DNA from 2 places in the Methylobacterium sp. 17Sr1-1 genome. Region 2 is predicted to be linked to the other one. Evidence: predicted binding sites of a transcription regulator. Region 2 holds the regulator's gene; the other holds the start of a gene.
The links. Region 2 encodes PhoB, which activates phosphate uptake and scavenging genes when phosphate is short. Its sites were predicted from a motif close to TGTCATNNANCTGTCAT; they were not measured.
Positions count from the first base shown of each region.

Region 1: a site for PhoB is predicted at 1,792-1,808, ahead of DK412_RS27975 (UDP-2,3-diacylglucosamine diphosphatase). Genes of this name have one in related genera too.

Region 1 covers NZ_CP029552.1:6,130,787-6,134,195, reverse strand. Annotated here, with positions in the region: gene DK412_RS27980 (glycosyltransferase family 1 protein) at 1-852, opposite strand, end outside; gene DK412_RS27975 (UDP-2,3-diacylglucosamine diphosphatase) at 849-1,745, opposite strand; gene DK412_RS27970 (DMT family transporter) at 2,012-2,995, shown strand; gene DK412_RS27965 (thiamine phosphate synthase) at 3,129-3,409, shown strand, end outside.
Region 2 covers NZ_CP029552.1:48,168-51,576, forward strand. Annotated here, with positions in the region: gene DK412_RS00210 (GcrA family cell cycle regulator) at 418-930, shown strand; gene phoB (phosphate regulon transcriptional regulator PhoB) at 1,193-1,894, opposite strand; gene phoU (phosphate signaling complex protein PhoU) at 1,964-2,683, opposite strand; gene pstB (phosphate ABC transporter ATP-binding protein PstB) at 2,764-3,409, opposite strand, start outside.

The DNA of each region.
Region 1 (3,409 bases), 460 kb from region 2:
GTCGAGCGGCCCGGTCACCGGATAGGCCGCGACGGCCAAGCCGCTCGCCAGCGCCTCCAGCAGCACGATGCCGAAGGTGTCGGTGAGGCTCGGGAAGACGAAGACGTCGGAGGCCGAATAGACCCGGGCCAGGGCCTCGCCGGTGAGGGTGCCGAGGAAGCGGGCTTCGGGATCGATCCCGGCGAGCCGCGCCCGGTCCGGCCCGTCGCCGACGACGAGCTTGGTGCCGGGCAGGTCGAGGCGCAGGAACGCCTCGACGTTCTTCTCCACCGCCAGCCGCCCGACGAACAGGAAGAACGGGCGCGGCAGCCCGGCCAGGGCGGCCGGCGGGGCCTCGCCGTCGCGGGGGCGGAAGAGGCCGGTGTCGACGCCGCGGCTCCAGCGCATCAGCCGGGTGAAGCCGCGCCCGGACAGGTCGCGCTCCAGCGAGGGCGTGCTCACCATCGTGCCGCTCGCGGCGCCGTGGAAGCGGCGCAGCCAGGCGTAGCTCCAGCGTTCCGGCACCGGCAGGCGGGCGGCGAGGTACTCGGGGAACCGGGTGTGGTAGCTGGTGGTGAAGGGGCGCCCCTGCGCCAGGCAGACCCGGCGGGTGGCGAGCCCGATCGGCCCTTCTGTGGCGATGTGGACGTGGGTCGGCGCCAGGGCGGGAAAGCGGGCCGCGACGCCACGGGCGGTGACGAGCGAGAGCCGGATCTCGGCATAGCCCGGCAGCGGCACGTTGGCGAAGTCGAGGGGCGTCAGCATCACCGGGTCGTGGCCGCGCCGGCGCCCTGCCGCCACCATGTGCTCGAGGGAGCGGACGACGCCGTTGACCTGGGGGTGCCAGGCATCGGTCGCGACGAGGAGCCTCACGCGACGGCCCGGGTGCTCTGGGCGGCCGGGGGCAGGGGGGCGCGGGCGGCGGGCGCCAACTCCTCGATCGGGGCGACCTCGCCCGCGGCGACTTGGCGACTGTGGGAGGTCAGCGGCGTGGGGGCCTCGGCATGGGCCCGCTTCCACTCGGCGAAGCGGATCACCTCCATCGTGCCGTCGTAATGCTCGACGACGGCCGTGCAGGATTCGACCCAGTCGCCGGTGTTGAGGTAGTGCATGTCGCCGACCATGCGGCTCGCCGCATGGTGGATGTGGCCGCAGATCACCCCGTCGGCCTCGGCCCGGCGCGCCTCGGCGATCAAGAATTCCTCGAAGCGGCCGATGAAGTTGACGGCGTTCTTCACCTTCAGCTTGGCCCAGGCCGACAGCGACCAGTAGGTCAGGCCGAGGCGCCGGCGCACCCAGTTCAGGTGGGTGTTGACGAAGAGCGCCGCCGAGTAGGCGCCGTCGCCGAGATAGGCCAGCCAGCGGGCGTGGCGCACCACGAGGTCGAACTGGTCGCCGTGGATGACGAGGTAGCGCTTGCCGTCCGCCGCCTCGTGCAGCACCTGGTCCTGGATCTCGATGCCGCCGAAATGCATGTCGAGGAAGTCGCGCAGGAACTCGTCGTGGTTGCCGGGCACGTAGACGAGGCGCGAGCCCTTGCGCACCTTCCGCAGGAGCTTCTGCACCACGTCGTTGTGCGATTGCGGCCAGTACCAGCCCGAGCGCAGCTTCCAGCCGTCGACGATGTCGCCGACCAGGTAGATCTCGTCGGCATCCACTTCGCGCATGAAGTCGAGCAGCAGCTCGGCCTGGCAGCCCTTGGTCCCCAGGTGGATATCCGAGAGGAACAGGGTTCGCACGCGCAGCGCGTCGGCGTCCTCGGCCACGTGCAATCTCCTTGGCGGCGTCTCGCGCCAGCCAAACCCTATTCGCGTATCACTTTGATGACGCGGCTGCCGCGGGCGGAACCTTGGCCGGGGACCGGGACTCGAATTCGTTTGCGGAGCCTTAATCCACATCATGCGGATTGCGCAGGTCAGCCGCCCGCACCCGCCTCTACCTCGGCCGTGGCGATTCGTGGTTCTGACAAGCGGCCCCACCGCGCTCCCGCGGTCTCGGCCACTCCCCCGGTTTCAAGAAAAGCGCCCCGCCCATGGCAGCCCCCCTCGTCGTCCCCGGCCGGTCGGTCACCGGATCTGGCGCGTCGGGACGAGCGGCCGCCCGCCCCTATCTCGGCATCGGGCTCAAGGTCCTCTCGGCGCTGGCCTTCACGCTGATGTCCGCCGGCGTGAAGACGCTGGCCGACCGGTTCCCGACCGGCGAGATCGTGTTCTTCCGCTCCTTCATCGCCATCGCGCCGCTGCTGCTGTGGCTGCGCTGGCAGGGCGGCGTGCGGGAGGCGGTGGCGACGCAGAACCTCAAGGGCCACGTCCTGCGCAGCATCATCGGCGCCTGCGGGATGTTCGCGGGCTTCGCCGGCCTGTCCTTCCTGCCGCTCTCCGACGCGGTGGCGATCGGCTACGCCTCGCCGCTCCTCGTGGTGGTGCTGGCGGCCGTCGTGCTGCGCGAGCGGGTCCAGGCCTATCGCTGGGCCGGCGTCTCGGTCGGCTTCCTCGGCGTGCTGATCACGCTCGCCCCCCACCTCGAATTCGGCGGGACCGGCGGCGGCGGGTCGACCGGCGCGCTGTTCGCCATCCTGGCGGCTGGCTGCTCGGCGGCGGCGACGATCCAGGTGCGCAAGCTCACCGGCACCGAGCGCACCGGCGCCATCGTGCTCTACTTCTTCCTGTTCACCTCGCTCCTCGGCCTCTCGACCCTGGCGCTCGGCTGGCGGATGCCCGGCTGGTCGGACCTGGCGCTGTTCCTGGTCGTCGGCGTGCTCGGCGGCATCGGCCAGATCCTGCTCACCGAGAGCTATCGCCACGGCGACGCCTCGCTGGTCGCGCCGTTCGAATACACCACGATGCTGTGGTCGGTGCTGATCGGCTGGTTCGTGTTCGGCCAGCTCCCCACGGCCTCGATCGCGGTGGGCGGCGGCATCGTGGCGGCGGCCGGCGTGTTCGTGGTCTGGCGCGAGCGGCGCCTGGTGGTGGAGCGGGCCCGCGAGGCGGCGGCCGGCGGGGCGCGGGCGGGCTGATCGCGAGCCGTTGACGCCCGCACGCGCACGCCCTTACTCCGGGGGATCGAACGATCGGCCCGGGGTTCCGGGCCCAGCCGGGAACCGCCTCGATGCCCGCACGTCCCTACCCGCGTCCCGCCGGAGCCCGCCCGTGAAGCCCGACGGTGGGCACGCGACCGTGCCGGTGGACCTGCGGCTCTACGGCCTCCTCGATGTCGGGGTCTGCGGCGGCGACGCCGATCACCTCGCCCGGATGGCGGCGGAGGCGGCGGCCGGGGGCTGCACCCTGCTCCAGTACCGCGAGAAGACCATCGTCAATGCCCGCGAGACCGTGGCCCGCCTGCGCCGGATCCACGCGGCGCTCCAGGGTACCGGCGTCCCGCTCCTGATGAACGACCGGGTCGATCTCGCCCTCGCCGCCGGGCTCGAGGG
Region 2 (3,409 bases):
GCCACGCTTGCCGAAGACCGGAGGGACACCCCCCGGCTGTCGGCGGCCGCAACGGCAGCGCAACCTGCGATCATGCGGCGCCCCAGTATGACACCCCCTCCGGGGTGATCCGACAAACCCTTGAAGGTGATAGATAATTTATGGGAGCGATCCGGCGTGGCCTTGGCGCGCGTCAGACTGGCGGCGCAACCCGGCCGGGTCCGGACCGCCGGGCGGCCGCGGGGAAAAACCGTCTCGGCGGGGGGCGGACTCTTGCGCGGGTGTTAGGCCGTCCTGTAGGTTCACCCCCGTCGCCACCGCTCCGGGCGTGGCGGCGATCACCAGCAGGATCGGACGGAGTCACCGCGCGGCCGAACGGCGTGCCGCTCGCGGCTGCGTGCCGATTCCATGGGTGATGTCGGGGGATTGGAGGCGGCGATGATGGATTCGGGTCCGAGCTGGACGAAGGAACGCGTCGAGCTTCTCAAGCGGCTGTGGAGCGACGGCCGCAGCGCCAGCCAGATCGCCGCCGAGATCGGTGGCGTCTCCCGCAACGCCGTCATCGGCAAGGTCCACCGCCTCGGCCTGGCCGGGCGCGTCGTGAAAGCCAACGGCACCGCGCCGGCCGGCGGCCGCCGTCCCCGGATCGAGGGTGAGTCCGCTGCCGGCGAGACCCCGTCAGTAGTGGCTCCCGCGCCGCCGGCACTCGCCCTGTATCAGACCGCATCCCCAGCCGACACCACCGCGCTGCCGGAGAGCGCCCGCGTCACCATCATGGAGCTGCGGGAATTCATGTGCCGCTGGCCGATGGGCGACCCGTCGACGCCCGATTTCCGCTTCTGCGGCGACCGCGCCATCACCGGCCTGCCCTACTGCACCCACCACAGCCGCATCGCCTACCAGCCCGCCGCCGAGCGCAAGCGCGACCGCAGGGTCGTCGGATTCCGCTGAAGGCCCGCACCCGGACGACCAATCCGGAGGCGGCGTCGCGCCCATCCCTTCCGATTGGTCGACCGTATCGCTCAAATCCTAACGAATCCTGTCCGGTGGCTCGCTCGAAGTGGAGTCGGCGCCGCCGCCCGGGAGCAGGCGACATCTCTGACACCCACCTCGTCATCCCGGGACCGCGCAGCGGAATCCGGGATGACCTGGAGAGTGGAGTGACCGATGGCCGGGCCGTCCAGATGGTACCGCTTGTTCCGAAGGCTCGGCCTCACGGCTCCGGCGCGAACATCTCGTCGAACGAGTAGCCGGAGCCGCGCACGGTGCGGATCGGGTCGGCATCGCGGCCGCGGTTGATCGCCTTGCGCAGGCGGCCGATATGCACGTCGACCGTGCGCTCGTCGATGTAGACGTCGTGGCCCCAGACGCCGTCGAGGAGCTGCTCGCGGGAGAAGACCCTGCCCGGGCTCTGCATCAGGAACTCGAGCAGCTTGAACTCGGTCGGGCCGAGATGCAGCTCGCGGCCGTCGCGGCGGACGCGGTGGCTGACCCGGTCGAGCTCGATGTCGCCGGCCACCAGCAGGTCGGCGACGTGGGCGGGCTTGGAGCGGCGCAGCAGCGCGCGGACCCGCGCCAGGAGCTCCGGCACCGAGAACGGCTTGACGATGTAGTCGTCGGCGCCGGTGGCGAGCCCCCGCACCCGGTCGCCCTCCTCGCCCCGGGCGGTGAGCATGATCACCGGCAGCCGCTCGGTCTCGCGGCGGGCGCGGATGCGCCGGCAGAGCTCGATGCCGGAGAGGCCGGGCATCATCCAGTCGAGGAGGACGAGGTCGGGGATCTGCTCTCGCAGGCGGATATCCGCCTCGTCGCCCCGGGCGACGGCGTCGACCTCGAAGCCCTCGGCCTCGAGGTTGTAGCGCAGGAGGAGGGTCAGCGCCTCCTCGTCCTCGACGATCAGGATGCGGGTACTCATGCGGGGCACTTCGGGCGGGATCCGGAGGGGGACCCGCGCCGGGCGCGAAGCCCGGCGCGGGCCGACCCGTCAGGCCTCCGGTTGGGGATCGAGGGTGGCGAAGCTCGAACGGTCGTTCTTGGGACGATCGGTCGGCAGCGTCTCACCGGTGGCGAGGTAGTGGATCGTCTCGGCGATGTTGGTGGTGTGATCGCCGATGCGCTCGACGTTCTTGGCGCAGAACAGGAGGTGCGTGCAGAACGTGATGTTGCGCGGATCCTCCATCATGTAGGTCAGGAGTTCGCGGAACAGCGAGGTGTAGAGCGCGTCGATGCCGCCGTCCCGGGCCCACACGTCGAGGGCGACGACGGTGTCCTGGGTGGCGTAGGCGTCGAGGACGTCCTTGAGCTGGCCCTGGACCAGCTCGTTCATGTGCTCCACGCCGACGACGATCTTCTGCAGCTGGACCTGGTCGGCGATGGCGACGACGCGCTTGGCGACGTTCTTGGCCAGGTCCCCGATGCGCTCGAGGTCGCCCGAGACGCGGATCGCCGAGATCGTCTCGCGCAGGTCGACCGCCATCGGCTGGCGCTTGGCGATGAGGAGGATGGCCTTCTCCTCGATCTCGCGCTGCAGGCCGTCGAGGCGCTGGTCGACGGCGATGACGCTCTGGGCGAGGGCGGTGTCGCGGCGCAGGAGCGCCTGGCCGGAATCGGCCACCATCTTCTCGGCGATGCCGCCCATCTCGGCGATGCTGCGCCGCAGGTTCTGCAACTCCTGATCGTAGGAGGTGACGATGTGGTTCGACATGAGGGCTGACTCCCCGCGATAGGGTGGAGCTTACGGTCAGCGCCGGCCCGGGCCGGGCCGGCGCAACGAGGCGTCGGGTCTCAGCCGAACCGGCCGGTGATGTAGTCCTGGGTCTGGCGCTTCGACGGGTTCATGAACAGCCGGTTGGTCGGCCCGAACTCGATCAGTTCGCCGAGATACATGAAGGCGGTGAACTGCGAGATGCGCGCCGCCTGCTGCATGTTGTGGGTGACGATGGCGATGGTGAACTCGCCCCGCAGCTGCTCGATCAGCTCCTCGATGCGGCCGGTCGAGATCGGGTCGAGGGCCGAGGTCGGCTCGTCGAACAGGATCACCTCCGGGCGCTGCGCCACCGTGCGGGCGATGCAGAGGCGCTGCTGCTGGCCGCCGGACAGGCCCATGCCGGACTGCTTGAGCTTGTCCTTCACCTCGTCCCACAGAGCGCCCTTGCGCAGGGCCTCCTCGACGCGGACGTCGAGATCGGCCTTGCCGAGGCGCTCGTAGAGCCGGATGCCGAACGCGATGTTGTCGTAGATCGACATCGGGAACGGGGTCGGCTTCTGGAACACCATGCCGACCCGGGCGCGCAGCTCGTTGAGGTCGATCGACGAGTCCAGGATGTTGCGGCCGTCGAGCAGGATCTGCCCCTCGGCGCGCTGCTCGGGGTAGAGGCTGTAGATCCGGTTGAAGGTGCGCAGCAGGGTGGACTTGCCGCAGCCCGACGGC